DNA from 4 places in the Paenibacillus sp. FSL H8-0280 genome. Region 1 is predicted to be linked to each of the others. Evidence: riboswitches for the same ligand, from Rfam matches in the RefSeq annotation. Region 1 holds a riboswitch; each other region holds the start of a gene.
The links. A riboswitch is a leader RNA that binds a small molecule or an ion and turns the genes downstream of it on or off. The one in region 1 is predicted to bind cyclic di-AMP.

Region 1 (4,195 bases):
TCGCTGGCTGGCAAGCTCGGCATCGTCACTGGACGGGATCTGGCTCAAGCCTGTCGTGAACGATTCAGCATGCCTGTTGTCATGATGTTATGGATACTGTGTGAGCTTGCCATTGCAGCCACCGATCTGGCTGAAGTCATTGGTTCTGCCATCGCGTTAAAGCTGTTATTTAACATCCCCATGTTATACGGCGTTATTATCACCGCAGTCGATGTACTCCTGATTCTTGTACTGCAAAACAAAGGTTTCCGCGCTCTGGAAACTCTCGTCATTGTGCTGATGGCAACCATAGCCCTCTGCTTCGGCATTGACCTGTTTCTGGCGAAACCGGATATGGGCGGTGTTCTCCATGGTTTTGTACCAAATGTTGAGATTCTGCAAAATCCGGCTATGCTCTATATCGCCATTGGTATTATCGGAGCAACCGTGATGCCGCATAATCTGTACCTGCATTCTTCCATTGTGCAGACCCGTCAGATCGAACAGACACCACAGGGCAAAAAAGAAGCCATTCGGTACTCGACCATGGATTCTACGATCGCGTTGACACTGGCCCTGTTCATCAATGCGGCTATCCTGATTGTATCTGCTGCTGTATTCCACAGTGCTGGTATGACGCAGGTTGCCGAGATCGCAGATGCCTATCATCTGCTGACACCTCTATTAGGTACTACGGTTGCAAGTATCCTGTTCGGTGTGGCGCTGTTAGCATCAGGTCAGAACTCTACCCTTACAGGTACACTCGCTGGGCAGATCGTTATGGAAGGTTTTCTGAACATTCGAATTCCGGCTTGGCTGCGCAGACTGGTCACACGTCTGATCGCCATCATCCCGGCGGTAATTGTGACAGCCATTGCAGGAGAACATGGCACAGAAGAACTGCTCATTCTGAGCCAGGTCGTGCTGTCGCTTCAATTGCCCTTTGCTGTAATTCCCCTGGTGATGTTCACAAGTGATAAAAAAAGCATGGGTGCATTCGCCAACAAATTGTGGCTCAAAATCATCTCATGGGTCATTGCCGCGATTATCGTTGTACTGAATGTATATCTGATCATTCAGACGATCCGTTTGTTCTAATCTCGTTCAAATCGACTCGTTACTAAAAAGGCTGATCAACTCCGGTATTTTATACCCAAGTTGATCAGCCTTTATTGTTGCAATATAGCAAGGTGTTTCCTTTTATAGTAAAACTCAAACTCCAATAAACAACCATCTGAATCTAATCCTGATTTGGCATCAGTAACGGCAAGAGTTGATCCAATGAATCAACAGTCCAATCCGCACGTTGGTCATCCGATAATTCTGGCTGGAATCTTCCGTAACCCTGCATAATTCGAATCGTCCGCATGCCCAGATTCTGAGCAGGTATAATGTCGTTATCGATCCGATCGCCGATCATGACAGCTTCCTCCGGTTCACAACCGGCCTGTTTCAAGGCCACAGCGTATAACTCAGGGTCTGGCTTGGACACTCCTTCTTCAGCCGAACATGCCAGAACATCAACATACTTCCGCAAGCCGTAGCTCTCCAGTCTCTCTTCCGTTCCTGGACTCTGATTGGCAATAATGCCAATGCGATAATGCCGTGACAACTGCTGAAGAACGGAATCCGCTGAAGGAAAAGGACGTTCAAGATCTTTTTGAAACTTCAGCTTGTCCTGAATCTGTTTCTGGTGTCCCTCGTCTTCAACGAATGTGCGAATCGCCACTCTCATCGGCCATTGCTCATATTTTCGGTAACAGTTGGCAAACAGTTCGCGTACCGCATCAATTTTCACTGGATACCCTAAAGCACAAGCTTCACGGACGAACTGTCCGATAATATCATCAACCGGCTCCCATTCATCCACCAGCGTATCTCCAACATCAAAAAACAACCATTTTAATCCACCTACATCCGGCACGCCAATTCCTCCTTGTAACCATAAAAAAGAAGACTCACCATCATGCATGAGTCTCCTCAAACTTCCGTTTATCGATACATTCAATTATAACAGGCACCTTACACCTGAGCAATCACAAGCTATGGCATTAACCATTGAGGAGAAAGCCAACTTCCCCATTGAGCGAATATACAATCCGGTCTGCGCCCATGCCCCGATAGATGCCCTTTGGATGGCTTTGCTCCGTAATGACGCACAGGGATTTCGATGTCCATGAACGGCAGATCTGTAAATAACGACAGGTCAGATTCAGGCTGTTTTCGAAAATAAACACGTTGCCTACGCTGCCCTGCGGCAAAAACCATTTTTGAGCTGCAGCCGTGTTCATGCGAATGACATGTTCTACTCCGATTCTACGGAGTCTGCGCTCTTCCCCTGCACTGTTGGTTAGAACGGCAAACGGCATTTTTTTGTACATCAGTAATTTGATAAATTTGCGTCCTGCTTCATTTGGAGCAGTCACTAAGATCATCTCAGTATCCATCATTCGTTCCTCCCTTGGCGTGAAAAGACAACAAAAAAGAAGCGTGGGGGACCAAGGCCTCCCGAACGCTTCTTAAAGAATCCATGGCGAAAACGCCATGAACCAGCGTACGGCTTGTTGCCTCTCCCTTTAACGCTTACGAGGTTAGCTGACGGATTCGGGCGCGAGAGTCGCCCTATTTCCGGCTGTCACCGGAAAATTCACCCCATGAATGCCTACTGTCCTGGACAGCGCATTCCGTTGGTTCCCCCGTTTTCCACTCATGAATGAATGGAAACTCAGCGATTAAAACATCGTTCGTATATCTTAAGATAAGATCGAGCGATATTATCGTTTGTTTCGTTTTTCATATACAATTTAGTTTAAATTGAAATTACGTTATGAATCATACACCCGTGCCATGACGGTGTAAAGTCCTCACAGATCACCGAATCGGCAGATTTTTGCCAATACTCATCCATAATAACGCTTACAATAAGGTTATACTCTATCCATCTCTTCAAGGCTATCTAATTCTCACTCTGACGAAAATCCCTTCGCAATTCATTCACGTATTCCGCACAACTTGCCTGTTTTGATTCTTTTAACACCATATTAGTTTTGCAATATTTAATTGTAACCAATATAATAGAAGATATAAGAGTAAATAAATGGAGGCGATTTAGATGACAGTCTACGATTACAAAGTGAATACCCTTCGCGGTCAAGAAGTTGAAATGTCCGACTACCGTGACAAAGTGCTCCTGATCGTGAATACGGCAAGCTCATGCGGCCTTACCCCTCAATTCAAAGGTCTTCAAGAACTGCAAGACAAGTTTCAAGATGCTCCATTTGAAGTTCTTGGTTTCCCAAGTAACCAGTTTGCACAGGAAAAAGGATCTTCCGACGATATTGCCGAGTTCTGTCAGATGAATTATGGCGTGAGCTTCCCCATGTTTGAGAAAATTGATGTGAACGGATCAAGCGCTCACCCTCTTTTCCAACACCTTAGTACAGAAGCTCCTGGCCTGCTCGGCTCCAAAGCAATCAAATGGAATTTCACCAAATTCCTTGTGGATCAGAACGGACAGGTCATTAAACGTTATGCTCCCAAAACAACACCGGACAAGATTGAAGAAGATATCAAGAACTTGCTGCAAAAATAATACACAGGCCACCCGTAGCCGGAAGGTAGAGCAGTATTGCCCCGGTAATGGATGGCTTTTTTTCTCAACTTTGATGTTATACTGTTCGAAAAAGACAAAAAAGAAGCTTTCCAATAACGGAAAGCTTCTTTTTAATCGTTCATATGATGCGGTCGAGAGGACTCGAACCTCCACGGGCATACGCCCACTACCCCCTCAAGATAGCGTGTCTGCCATTCCACCACGACCGCATGTCGTAAATAATCGGCAACAGAATTGATTATACCGGGTTCAGAACTAAAAGTAAAGTATTTTTTAATACTTCTTTTTCAGCTAGGCATTTTCATCAAAAATCGCATAATCTCGTCATCTTTACCCATGAACTGCATATTATTAGATTTGATCCCCTCTTTTTCGGTATGAGTCGATCTTATTGATTCATTTATATATAGTCCTTCCTTATATATGGTCCTCCCTGCACTTCGCCATATAAATAACACGGTGAGTTATATAAAATAACAAAAATATTGAATTACAAATTTAATCCATTAAATTTCACGGATACTATTGACAAAAAGCGGACATTTATGGGATGATAACTACCATATAATTCGGATTTTTAAACATAAAGCAAACAAAAGGAAT
Region 2 (4,195 bases), 2.4 Mb from region 1:
GGTATGACGCCAACGGATGAGCGGAAGAAAAGTATCGATTTTTCCGACACCTATTATAAATCAAAACAAGTGATTATGGTTCGCAATGTGGATAAAGACAAATATCCAACTATGGCAGAACTTGAAAATGCGAAGATTGGCGTTCAGAAAGGCTCCATTCAGGAAACGATCGGACAGAGTATTCCAGGAGCGAAGCTTACTGCGCTGGATAAAATCTCGGATATCGTGCTTCAACTGCAAACAAAACGCATTGACGCGGCAATCGTTGAAGATACCGTTGCTGCAGGTTATCTGGACGATATCATTGGACTTGCTGCTGCTGTTCCGGACGAAGAGCAAGCAGAAGCGGCAATCGGGATTCGTAAAGGGAATACCGAGCTGCTAGCTGCAGTAAATGGAACACTGGAGCGACTGAAAAGTGAAGATAAAATCAATCAGATGGTGACGGACGCCAGCCTCTTGATGGCGGATAAAGCGAACAAATCACAAAATATTTTCCAAGTATTCTGGGAGTACAAAAGTTTCTATGCTACAGGTGTAGGATACACACTTCTGTTGTCTGCACTTGGGGTTATCTTCGGGGTAATTATTGGATTGATCATCTGTTTGTTCCGTTTGCATGACGCTGCAATCTTGCGCTGGATCGGTACTGCTTACGTTGAAGTGATCCGTGGCACACCGATGTTGGTACAGTTGATGATTATTTACTATGGTTTCTCCCTGTCCTTTGGCATTAACTTCACTGCCCTTCAGGCAGGTATCATCACGCTTTCCATTAATAGTGGTGCGTATCTGGCAGAGATTTTCCGTGCGGGTATTCAAGGTGTGGATCGTGGTCAGTTGGAGGCAGCGCGTTCATTAGGTATGGGAAGAGGCGCCGCGATGCGTTATATCATATTGCCACAAGCCTTCAAAGCTGTATTACCAGCGATCGGTAATGAATTCATAACTATCATCAAAGAATCCTCCATTATCTCCGTTATCGGTATGGTGGATATTATGTATCAGGCAAGTGTAGTCAAAAACATTACGTACCAAGGCTTGAGTCCATTTTTGATTGCAGCAGCCATCTACTTTGTAATGACGTTCATTTTGTCCAAGCTGCTGGGACGACTGGAAAGGAAGTTGAGTGCAAGTGATAGACGTTAGACAATTACACAAATCTTATGGAAATAACGATGTACTTAAGGGCATTAACGTGACGATTGGCAAAGGTGAGGTTGTCGTGGTTATCGGTCCTTCCGGTTCGGGTAAAAGTACATTCTTACGTTGTCTGAACCTGCTGGAACAGCCTACCTCGGGTGAGATTGATTTTGAAGGCGTGTCAATCACCGATCCGAAGCACAACATCAATGCGACTCGTGAGAAGATGGGTATGGTGTTCCAGCATTTCAACCTGTTCCCACACAAAACGGTAGAGCAAAACATTACGATTGCTCCGATTAAAGTGAAGAAACAATCCACTCAGGAAGCGGAGAAAATCGCCGCTGATCTGCTTAACACCGTGGGCTTGTACGATAAAAAAGATACATTCCCGAATCAGCTGTCAGGTGGACAGAAGCAGCGGATCGCCATTGCTAGAGCATTGGCCATGCAGCCGCATGTGATGCTGTTTGACGAGCCTACTTCAGCACTGGACCCTGAGATGGTCGGCGAAGTGCTGGATGTCATGAAACGTCTTGCAGAAGGCGGGATGACGATGGTCATCGTGACACATGAGATGGGTTTTGCACGTGAAGTGGGAGACCGCATCCTGTTCATGGATGGCGGGGTTATTGTGGAAGAGGGAACACCTGATGAGGTGTTTGGAGCACCCAAAAATTCACGTACACGTGATTTTCTTGCCAAAGTACTCTAAATGAAAGATTAAATAGCGTTACTGACATCGAGTCGGTAACGCTATTTTTTTGTGCGTATTAATCATTTATAGATTTGAAAAGTAACTATTCTGTTACCAGATGTAAAGGAATCAGGTCATCCAATAATTCTAAAGAATGCAGTATTCTTAAATATGATGACATGCTAAAAACCATTTGGTAAGAATTACTACAAGTTCAGGTTACAAAATTGTGATATATTGAACTCTGCCGAAACTTCCGGACAGGGAGTGTGGGGGATGTAACGATGCAGATTGTGCAGGGGGAAGATCTACGGCACACTGCTTGGGGTGAATTAGGGTACATAACGTTTCAGATGTAACGAAGAACCTATAGGGTGGGCTCCTCATCCGAATCCGACAACTAACTTCGCAGGCACAATGAGGGAGGAAGACCATGATTAACAAGAAACGTATAGCCAAAACAGCAGTAGCATTAATGACAACAGCAATGCTCATTCAAGCCGTTCCGGCTCACGCCGATTCAGTTCATGTGGCCAAAGAAGGGGATACCTTCTACACCTTATCGAAACAATATGGAGTAGCACTCAACACGTTGGTTAAAGCAAACAACGACATTTCGGCTTACAACATTTATGGTGGTTTGAAAATTACGATTCCCGGTAAGGCAAACAATGTTGCAGCCGCTGCGGCAACGGAGAGCAAGGCCCAAGCGAAGACTGTTACTACAGCGAGCTTGGACGTTAACGCAGATAACAAAGTTGTTCAAGCCTGGGGTAAAACATTCGATTACAGCAAAGCTGTGAACGTGAAAGCAACGGCATACTCAGCAGATCCGTCTGAAAATGGAGGCTGGGGTGCAGTCGATTATTTCGGAAATGACCTTGAACTGGGTACGATTGCAGTTGATCCAAGTGTAATTCCACTTGGAACCAAAGTACTGGTAACTGGTCACAGCCATCCAGGATTGCCAAAACAGGCTTTTGTAGCCACAGCACGTGATGTGGGCGGTGCAATCAAGGGTCACCGGATTGATATTTTTATCCCGGGTAGCAAACAGTCTGTAAGCTCATTTGGTTTTCAGGATGTCGAACTGTACATTCTGAAGTAGAGAGAAAATAACATTTAAAATGAATTCAAACAGGGTGTCTGCCAGTCGCTAATTTGCGATTGAACAGCACCCTTTTAATATTCTCATTAATATTCTCATTATTTGTTATCACGGTCATCCTAATCTTTGGCCTTTGGCAATCCCAGCATTTCGTCCAAGGTGACCAGTTCATATCCCCGGTTACGCAGTTCTTCAATTATTTCAGGCAATGCCTCAATCGTACCGTTCAGGTTAGATCCCACACCGCCTCCTGCATGTTGCAGAACGATGGAGCCAGGTTTCACGGCAGATAGGACGTTATCCTTCACCTCTTCCTTGGAGAGGCCTTTCCAGTCCAGGGAGTCTACGTTCCAGTTCACAATGCTATAGTGTTGTTTGGCAGCCCATCTCAGCTGTTCTTCATTAATGTCTCCATAAGGTGGCCGAATCATCTTGGGCGTATATCCCGCCAAACGTCGAATAATATCCCCGGTATGTAAAATTTGTTTGCGAAAGGCATTCATCGACAGCTTACTGAATTCAGGATGATTGTAGCTGTGATTACCAACCATATGCCCTTCCTTAACGATGCGTTTCACCAGATCCGGATGTTTCTCAGCACGACTACCCACGATGAAGAATGTAGCTCTGACATTGTATTTCTTCAATACATCCAGCACTTGTGGAGTAAATCGTGGATCAGGTACATCATCAAAAGTCAGTGCAACCTTCTTGGTTGAAGGACCATTGGTTTTGAACGTATCCGCATATTTTTGACGTAACTGTCCCAATGTCAGTTGTTCTTCTTCCGCAGAATCCGAACCTGATACTGATTCAATTGACGGGCCTGAAACATCCCGCGATGAAACTGGAGCATGATATCCCCCGAGAAAAATAACGATAACCATCAGCATAATGAGGCGTACGCGCATAATAACGGCCTCCTTTTCCAAAATGACGTTCTCCTTGGTATGCCCGAGGGTTCCATAAAATATGCGTAGTGTGAGAAGTTTCATTGCGGATTTAGCTTATGACAGCCATAATTCCTCCATATATAACATATAGAAAAGGATAGGTGGATAGGATATGAGTACATATGATTTGAAATCCATACGTTTACAGGTGATTGAAGCAGGAGAGGATAAGGTTTTTCTCGTTACCGGAGGAAAGGCGCATATTGGCGCCGTAGCCACGTTCTACGTGGATCATGAGCGCGTAAGCGGGACGACGGTACATATTCCTGGGCATAAGGAACAAGAGCTGTGTGA
Region 3 (4,195 bases), 1.5 Mb from region 1:
AATCCGTATTAAACAACTCAGCCAGATCAAGCTTCAGCACATCCCCATGATGAACACGTACATTCGAATAAGGCCGCATCACTTCTCCCAGGATTGGGATCAAGCGCTGATCAATCTCTACGGCTGTGACGGGACCGGCTACCCGAGCCAGTCGCTCCGTAAGGGCTCCAATACCCGGCCCAATCTCCAGTGCGCCCTTGGACTCGTCCAAGTCGGCTGCATTAACGATTTTGTTCAGTATATTTTGATCGATCAGAAAGTTCTGACCCAGACTTTTCTTAAATGAGAATCCGTGTCTTTGAATAATCTCTTTCGTACGCTTGGGCGTTGCAATTTCTATCGTCTCTTCCATGTCCTTCATATGCTCACAATCCTTCACGTTCAATTTGCGCTAATGCTGTAGAGAATTCTTCCCGTGTAATCTGAAATACACTGAGACGTTTGTGGAACTGCTTACCGTTACAATAACCGATACCCAGCAGATTGCCCATCTCCATGCGACGTGCAGCAGCCTGCGGATGCACGATAAGTCCTGCCGCGATCAGGTCCTCCCAATCGATCAGGCTCGGAGCACCTTCGTATGAAGTATGTACGCGCGCCAGAGCATGACGGATCGCCTCTGGTGAGGCATTCTCCACCCCAATGTCCCCTTTGCGCGTTGCATCAGCTTCCGGAATGAAGGCATGTTTGCAACCTGGCACCTTGTTCGCAATAATTTTACGAATGCGTTCGCCAGCATGGTCCGGATCTGTCAGTATAATGACTCCCCGTCTCTCCTGAGCAAGCGCAATCCGCTTCAGAATGCGTTGGTTGATTGCTGATCCACCTGTTTCTATGGTATCGGCTTCCACGGCCCGACGGATAGCTACCGTATCGTCACGGCCTTCCACCACAATGACTTCTTTTATCATGTTCCATTTCTTCCTTTCTAACGCAAAAAGAAGAGGAATATCCTCTTCTCTGCCAAACGGCGGGGGAGCTGAATTCAGACTCCTCCGCCGCATATTCCGCATGAATCATTCATGCAACTATTTTATAGCATTCCCATTTCAAAGTAAAACGATTTTAGTTCGCTTCCGGCTTCACCGGACCGATCACGTAGACCGTCTTGCCTTTCTTACGTCCAAAATTCAGGGCATGCTTCACACTGTCATAATACACATCAATTTTGTTGCCTTTAATGGCACCGCCTGTATCTTCCGCACGACGGAATCCCAGACCTTCGATATATACCCACCAGCCAATTGGAATGACTTTGGGATCAACCGCAATGGTGCGCCCTTCCGTTACACGAGTACCGGAAGCTGTTTTAGTTCCAATGCCAGGCTCTTCGGAAGAGTAGGCAGTCATGGATACATTTTTAAGTACTTTGGAGTATTTAAAAGAAGTCCCGGATACGGTAATCACTTTGCTGCCCGAGGCAGATGTTTTCTTCGAGTTCGTTGTTGTAGACTTTTTGGTTGTTGACGTTTGAGCCGATACGGTCTGAATCTCAGGTTCTTTCACGACCGGTTTTGCTTTGGTGCCAACAGCGATCACTTTATCTACACGATTATTCGCGACAGATTTTCCGACCATTTTTTTGGAGACCAATTCTCCATCCTGAAATACCTTTTCGATATGCTGCACAATTGTGCCTTCTTTGCCGTTCACAACGACACGGTTATCCCCTTTGTACAAGCTAGGGTCAGCCGTTTTAATGACTTTGTAAGCGATCGGTTGCTCTACTTCCACTGTACGCTTTGTTACGCGCACTACACGGATCTTCATCTCCGCTTTGATCGCAGTTCCAAGCGCCGGATACACTTTATCATTACTTTCAACTTGAATACCTGATTTTTGAATTGCATCTTCTACCGATGAATCGGTTGTATACAGAGTCTTGGTGTCTCCGTCTGCCGTAATGTTAACTGGAACGGCCCGCTCAATAACGATTCGGTCTCCATCTGTAATCGCCCCATTCATGGACATGGATACCTTATCGTGAGGGCTGACTGTGATCGACTGCTCCTCCAGCATTTCCTGAAGCATTCCTGTACGAGTCTCTACCACCTGAGCTTTGCCATCAATAACCAGTGAAATTTGTTTCCCGGCCTGACCGTAAACGACTAACAAGATCATGATTGTAAGCGCAATTGAGAAAATCGCGATCAATGCCATTTGACGCATGTTCTCATGCTTCCACCGCAACGCGAAAGACTTACTGGATGATCGTGACTCATGGGTCTCTTCTGGTTGGAATGTGCCCACTTCTCCGTCCTCCTTCATAGCCTCGCCGTCTAAAGTAATGCATGATGTCTTTGACGTGACTATACCAAATTTTCTACAGAACACAGATCGGACCAACATAATCCGGTTCTGCACCATGAATCAATCTTCGCAACATGATGTCATCCTCCTGAATACCTACCGTATGATGACAATATTTCTTTTATTCAAAAACAAAAAAGCCAAAGAAAGAGTGTAAGAGGAACTCTTTCGTGGCTTCCGAATGATTTTGAATATCGGAAATTCATGCACGAGGTTGCCTCTCTTTTTCCGCTTGCGAGGTTAGCTGTCGGGTTCGGGCGAAAGAGAGCCGCCCTATCTTGGGTCACCCGCTCATGGCGGACGCCCTTGAATTCACCCCGAGACCCAAAGAAGAAATCAAATACGGCTTCGCAGTTCCCTTCGCTGCTTTTGGGTCAGCGAACGTTGCGCATCGGCCAAATACACCGATGTTTAAGCCCTATTGGTTCCCCCGCTCTCCGATAACGGAGACTCAGCGAGACTGATTCATGAAAGTAATGTTGTTTCATCGGAAAGTGTCCCTTTGTTCATCCCCCGAACATCTGTCCAATTTTCCGCACAACAATTCACTGAAAAGATGATATCCTGTTTTGATGCATGTTGTAAAGCGTTGATCAAGTACGTTTTTCTGAATATTTGGTTAAAATATTGTAATATTCTTGATTTATTTGGATCAAAGGGCAAATTACCTCCGCTTACCTGCCTTTTTCACCTCATTTGCTCGTTTTTTTAACGAATCCCAAATCGTTCCATGGCATTTTTGGTTGTTATTGCAGCAATTTCCTCCACCGAAATGCCTTTAATTTCCGCAGCTGCCTCTGCAACCAGACGTACATGCGCTGTCTCATTTCGCTTCCCACGATAAGGGTGAGGTGTCAAATATGGAGCATCTGTTTCAATGAAAAATCGGTCCATAGGAACCTTCTCCAGCACCTCTTTGGGCTGCTTTGCATTTTTGAATGTGATCGGTCCTCCGAAAGAGAGATGGAAGCCCATATCGAGACAACTTTTTGCTGTTTCCCAGCTGCCCGAGAACGAGTGCATCACACCACCAACTTCGCCAGCCTTCTCTTCACGCAAAATTCTTATGATATCCTCATGTGCATCCCGATTATGGATGACAATTGGCATGTTCACTTCACGCGCCAAAGCAATTTGTTGTCGTAATACGCGATGCTGTATTTCTTTGGGTGAAGTATCCCAGTGATAATCCAATCCAATCTCACCGATCGCAACCACTTTTTCATGCTTGCATAAAGATGCAATCCACTCCAAATCGCCCTCCTGCATTGTTATCGCATCTACGGGATGCCACCCTACAGCTGCATATATAAAGTCATACGTTTCGGCGAGTTTCATTGTGGTTGGAATTGTCTCCCGGTTAAAGCCAATGTTGATCATACGACCAACTCCTGCATCCACAGCACGCTGAATCATGTCCTCGCGGTCCTCGTCGAATTGTGGTGCATCCAGATGTGTATGTGTGTCGAACAGCATCATGTCTGTATCTCCCTTCATGTCGAAATAACGACTATCTTCTTTTTCAAAATTCAATTTGTAAAATTCAATAATTCAATGACTCATACATAAAACATTTTGGGCATCTGTGTATTACATCATTACGTTTGTTTCTTCAAAACTACAATATATAGAAGATATACGGATATTCTGATCTATATATTGCTTATTGCACTCATTCTGCCTGCTTGCATTTACAAAATTATGTCGATCTACATATACTCCCCATTAAAGCAGATTACTGTATCATGAAAAATAGCTCTTTTAGAAAGTGTTTTGATATCGAAATTCTTCATCGGATTATACCCACACGATTACAAGAAATAGGGGCGTATATGTGACGGTAATTCGTGAATAATCGCATCCACCTTGTTTTGCGGGTAATACA
Region 4 (4,195 bases), 690 kb from region 1:
ACGTGCAGCTAAGCACTAACCTCTTGGATACTTAAGTCTAATGTTAGTGTTATATCAAAAAATGCAAAAAAGACTCCTTAAGCGTTAGCTTAAGGAGTCTTTTTTTTAGATGCGGTCGAGAGGACTCGAACCTCCACGGGGGTTAGCCCACACGGACCTGAACCGTGCGCGTCTGCCAATTCCGCCACGACCGCATATTGTATCTCCGTCATCAATATCGGCGACAAGAAATAATATATCATGCGGAATCTATCATGTCAACACTGAAAATAATAACAATAAAGCCCGAACCAGACGTCCATGTCGATTCGGGCTCTACCTTTAACTGCTGCTAATAGTTTGGTTCATTAAAACGGAAGCATACTTCAAATTACAGCTTGGAAGGCCAGTTACCATACCATGCATAACCGCCTCTTCTTTCTTTATCAATATCACTTAATTTGTATTTAACTACCCCGTCACGACCAATAAAGATTGGTTTATCCGTTCCTATCTCATAGAAGCGTGCCCAAATTGGTGCAGCTTTGGAATCAGCGATAATTTTACTATCTCCATTAGCTCTTTCATACTTGTAACCCGTAATTTTTACCTTGTTAAACCAAGCCTCCGCTCCTTTAATAGATGCGGTAATTTTAGCGTTAGCAGGTCTGGTTTTCAGGAATTTAACAATCGTTACACTCTCTCCAGCTGTCAGCGATGGCACTTCGTAGATTCTTGCGCTCGCTGGTTTAAGGGAACTGGAATCATGTTGTTGTCCCCATCCTGTCAGCTTACCGCCTGAAACGACTTGTGTATTCAAAATCGCCTCCACACCTTTGGCAACTGAATTTTTACTGCGATTAGCAAGTGTACTATCAATAAACGAGAAATCACCTTTGCGTGCTGCTACTTCATCGAGCATGATCATTACATTAATCATGGCATCATCATTGTAGGTAATATGCTTGTGATATCCGGAGCTTTGATAGACCTGTGGCCATCCGCCGTTTGAATACTGCATGTTGATCAAAAAGTTAATTCCTTTGATTGCAGCTGTGGAGTAACGCGGATCATTCGTCTTTTTAAATTCCTTCGCCAATCTTCTAATTTCTGAGTATGTAGCCTTGTTGTCTATCGTGGACTTTGCCCATTCTCCACTTGTCTGTTTATAATCTTTTCTCCAACCTCCATCCGGCAGCTGGTTCTTCAAAATATCAAAAATACTCGCTGTTGTACCTGATGCATCCGCAGCAGATACCGTCCCTACAGGAAGAACTGCCATTCCAACTGCTGAGAACACCATCGTACATGCCAGGACAAAAGTAACTAATTTCTTCGCTTTCAAATGTAACACTCTCCTATGTTCGTTTTTATAAATCTTCCACTTCTACTTTATCTATGATACGCGTCCCTAAACCTCCTTTATTTATATTTATCGCATAATAAAATCAATTTAAATCCAATATGTGGATTGGATAATCAGATATTATGCAAAAAATCGATTTTTGTCAATATATGCAACTTAATGAATATAATCTCTCTAATTCTACATAACGGAATAGTTCTTTTAACTCATGACAAACCTATTTATTTATCCAAATTCGTCTTAAACGAATCAATAATGACGTTTTTGTCATGAATGATACCCAAAGTTGATCCCTTTTTTCATATAAAAACCTTAATTCCGCTAACATTGAGGTATTAAGAAAGGGTTTAAATGGGTTTGACAATTACGCATTTATGCAATATAGTTTCAAATAGTTACAAAAACTTAATTATTCATTGCCGAGTTTCATGTTTGAAAACGGGGGAACCAATTTGGGTGAATTATTCTTATACATAGGAAATATAGGGAACCTTCTACCGAACCCTTAGCTAACTCCGTAGGCATCGAAGGGAGAACATTGATTTTGAAAAAACTGATTATCTCCATTTTTGGAGCAGCTGTATTATTTACATCCGGGGCAACAAGCACAGAGGCAAGCAGTATCAACTCCGTAGTGAACAACATGACAGGTATTCCTTACAAATGGGGTGGCACGACTGTAGCCGGCTTCGACTGTTCTGGTTTTATGAGATATCTTTTCAACAAATACAGCATTGAATTGCCACGTACTTCTCAGCAGCAAGCCAAAGCAGGTACGCCTGTATCCAAGAGCAATGTTCGGACAGGTGATCTGGTGTTCTTTAATACAACAGGCAAAGGCATTTCACATACAGGTGTATATATCGGCGGCGGACAATTCGCTCATGCCTCCAGCAGTAAAGGTGTAAGCATCACAAAGTTATCGAATCCATACTTCAATGACCGCTATGTAACAGCACGTCGGGTAACTGGACAGTTTATGTATGATAAAATGTTAGGTAAAATGTGATTCACATACAAAAAGGCATCGGTTATTAACCGGATGCCTTTTTTGTACTTAAAAATGTATGTTGCATTACTTACTAATGCAGCGCCTTCTGCACTCGCATCGCACCCTGAGACAGGGCATGTCCTCCTCCAACAGCTCCGGCCACCGCAACGGTCTCCATAATCTCCTGATCTGTTGCTCCCTTGGCACGGGCTTCTTCTACATGGTAGAAGGTACATACTTCATTGTTGGCGAATAATCCAATGCCGAGTGCAATTAGCTGTTTTGTCTTGGCATCAATCACGCCAGGTTGGAAACATTCTCCGGTAAACTCATGATACGACTTCACCACACCTGGCAGTACATCGCTTAATGCTCCAATCTGATCCTTGTAGGCATGAACTTTATCATTCATCAATGTCATGGCTTGTAGCACACCCTCTCGGCTATAGTTACAGATCTTCCTCACTGTACCTATCTTCTCTCCCGAGTGAGCCAATTATGCCAAGAAATCATGGTAATTCCAAACATTTAAACGCTCAAAGTTCCTGCTCAATTATAAGCGATTGCTATCCACTAAGTGGACTCTGGCGCGGCTCGCTGAACAGCTGATATCGGTAACCGCGATCCAGCTTCACGACACGTCGATTCTGACGACGGATAAGTACCTGCTCGCCATCCCAGGCAACCACAATCCCGGTTACATCGTTAGATTCCAGCTCGTCCCGTACTACTCTTACTTTCTCACCTGACAGACGCAGGGCGTCCAGTTCTGTATCACTAATCATCTTCATGGCTCCTATATTCCAAATTTATTTACAAAAAGAGACCTAAATGAAATGTCATTTAGGTCTCACGTGACTGTATTGGACTGTCATGTCATTCGAAATTATGTCCCGACTGAAAGTTACCGCTGCGCGTGCTCTTTGCTGTCGTTCTTCTCGAACCAAAAATCAAGCACTTTGGCGGACATCACACGTTCTTCAAGGTACTCCACTTGATGCGGTGTAAATTGTTCTTTCCAAGAGAAGGACAACTCTTCGCACAAGCCTACAATCGTCAGTAATTCTGACCAGGCAACATAGCGTTTGTACCAGAAAAATTGAGGATGTTCAATCATATAGGGATAAAGGTCATCGAATTCCGTATGTTTACAATCCAGGGCACGTTCAAAATGAACTTTCGATTCCGCCAGCTTATCATTAAAAAATTGTTCTGTTGCCGGTTGGTTCCCCATGGTGTTGCCTCCTCTCCCTAACATAACCCCATTATAAATGAAATCGGCGGTCATGCAAAGGCATAGTTCAAAAAATAGGCCCTATTCCTTTAAAATGTCACATTTCGTTATCGTCAAATTGTACCGTACCATCGTTCAGGGAACGAATGCGTACCAAGGCTTCCACCGGAATACCCTGTTCACGAATCGTGCGTGCCCCCGCCTGAAAACTTTTCTCGACCACAACGCCGAATCCGACGAGTTCCGCACCGGAACGCTCGATAATTTTGATGACGCCACGAGCGGCATCTCCATTGGCAATAATATCATCAATGAACAAAATACGGTCATTCTCATGAATGAACTCGCGGGATACCATAATGTCAGTTACAATTCCTTTGGTAAAGGACGGTACACGTTCACAGTAAGCATCAGGATCAGCCAGAAGTGTTTTTTTACGACGGGCGAATACAAGGGGCACCCCAAGTTCATAGGCTGCTGCAAAAGCAACCGGAATCCCTGAGGATTCTACCGTGATTACCCGAGTTACTCCACTTTCACGAAAACGGGCAGCAAACTCACGTCCCATCTCCATCGTTAATGCAGGATCAATCTGGTGGTTCAACAGACCATCCAGCTTTAATAC

Region 2: it holds a riboswitch for cyclic di-AMP, as region 1 does, so the genes downstream of both, MHI12_RS17540 (3D domain-containing protein) here and MHI12_RS06950 (hypothetical protein) in region 1, are expected to answer to the same signal.
Region 3: it holds a riboswitch for cyclic di-AMP, as region 1 does, so the genes downstream of both, MHI12_RS00150 (ubiquitin-like domain-containing protein) here and MHI12_RS06950 (hypothetical protein) in region 1, are expected to answer to the same signal.
Region 4: it holds a riboswitch for cyclic di-AMP, as region 1 does, so the genes downstream of both, MHI12_RS10295 (C40 family peptidase) here and MHI12_RS06950 (hypothetical protein) in region 1, are expected to answer to the same signal.

What each region holds. Positions count from the first base shown of each region.
Region 1 covers NZ_CP150296.1:1,575,412-1,579,606, reverse strand. The annotation lists gene MHI12_RS06960 (Nramp family divalent metal transporter) at 1-1,077, shown strand, start outside; gene MHI12_RS06955 (HAD family hydrolase) at 1,220-1,903, opposite strand; gene MHI12_RS06950 (hypothetical protein) at 2,031-2,429, opposite strand; cyclic di-AMP (ydaO/yuaA leader) riboswitch at 2,545-2,720, opposite strand; gene MHI12_RS06945 (glutathione peroxidase) at 3,092-3,571, shown strand; tRNA gene MHI12_RS06940 (tRNA-Leu) at 3,719-3,801, opposite strand.
Region 2 covers NZ_CP150296.1:4,019,061-4,023,255, reverse strand. The annotation lists gene MHI12_RS17550 (ABC transporter substrate-binding protein/permease) at 1-1,149, shown strand, start outside; gene MHI12_RS17545 (amino acid ABC transporter ATP-binding protein) at 1,136-1,858, shown strand; cyclic di-AMP (ydaO/yuaA leader) riboswitch at 2,076-2,271, shown strand; gene MHI12_RS17540 (3D domain-containing protein) at 2,274-2,948, shown strand; gene MHI12_RS17535 (polysaccharide deacetylase family protein) at 3,068-3,859, opposite strand; gene MHI12_RS17530 (hypothetical protein) at 4,014-4,195, shown strand, end outside.
Region 3 covers NZ_CP150296.1:31,644-35,838, reverse strand. The annotation lists gene rsmA (16S rRNA (adenine(1518)-N(6)/adenine(1519)-N(6))-dimethyltransferase RsmA) at 1-361, opposite strand, end outside; gene rnmV (ribonuclease M5) at 366-911, opposite strand; gene MHI12_RS00150 (ubiquitin-like domain-containing protein) at 1,066-2,250, opposite strand; cyclic di-AMP (ydaO/yuaA leader) riboswitch at 2,524-2,777, opposite strand; gene MHI12_RS00145 (TatD family hydrolase) at 3,019-3,789, opposite strand; gene MHI12_RS00140 (HD domain-containing protein) at 4,122-4,195, opposite strand, start outside.
Region 4 covers NZ_CP150296.1:2,269,898-2,274,092, reverse strand. The annotation lists tRNA gene MHI12_RS10305 (tRNA-Leu) at 111-194, opposite strand; gene pelA (pectate lyase) at 371-1,333, opposite strand; cyclic di-AMP (ydaO/yuaA leader) riboswitch at 1,753-1,884, shown strand; gene MHI12_RS10295 (C40 family peptidase) at 1,890-2,354, shown strand; gene MHI12_RS10290 (carboxymuconolactone decarboxylase family protein) at 2,428-2,757, opposite strand; gene MHI12_RS10285 (hypothetical protein) at 2,903-3,121, opposite strand; gene MHI12_RS10280 (hypothetical protein) at 3,241-3,570, opposite strand; gene MHI12_RS10275 (xanthine phosphoribosyltransferase) at 3,668-4,195, opposite strand, start outside.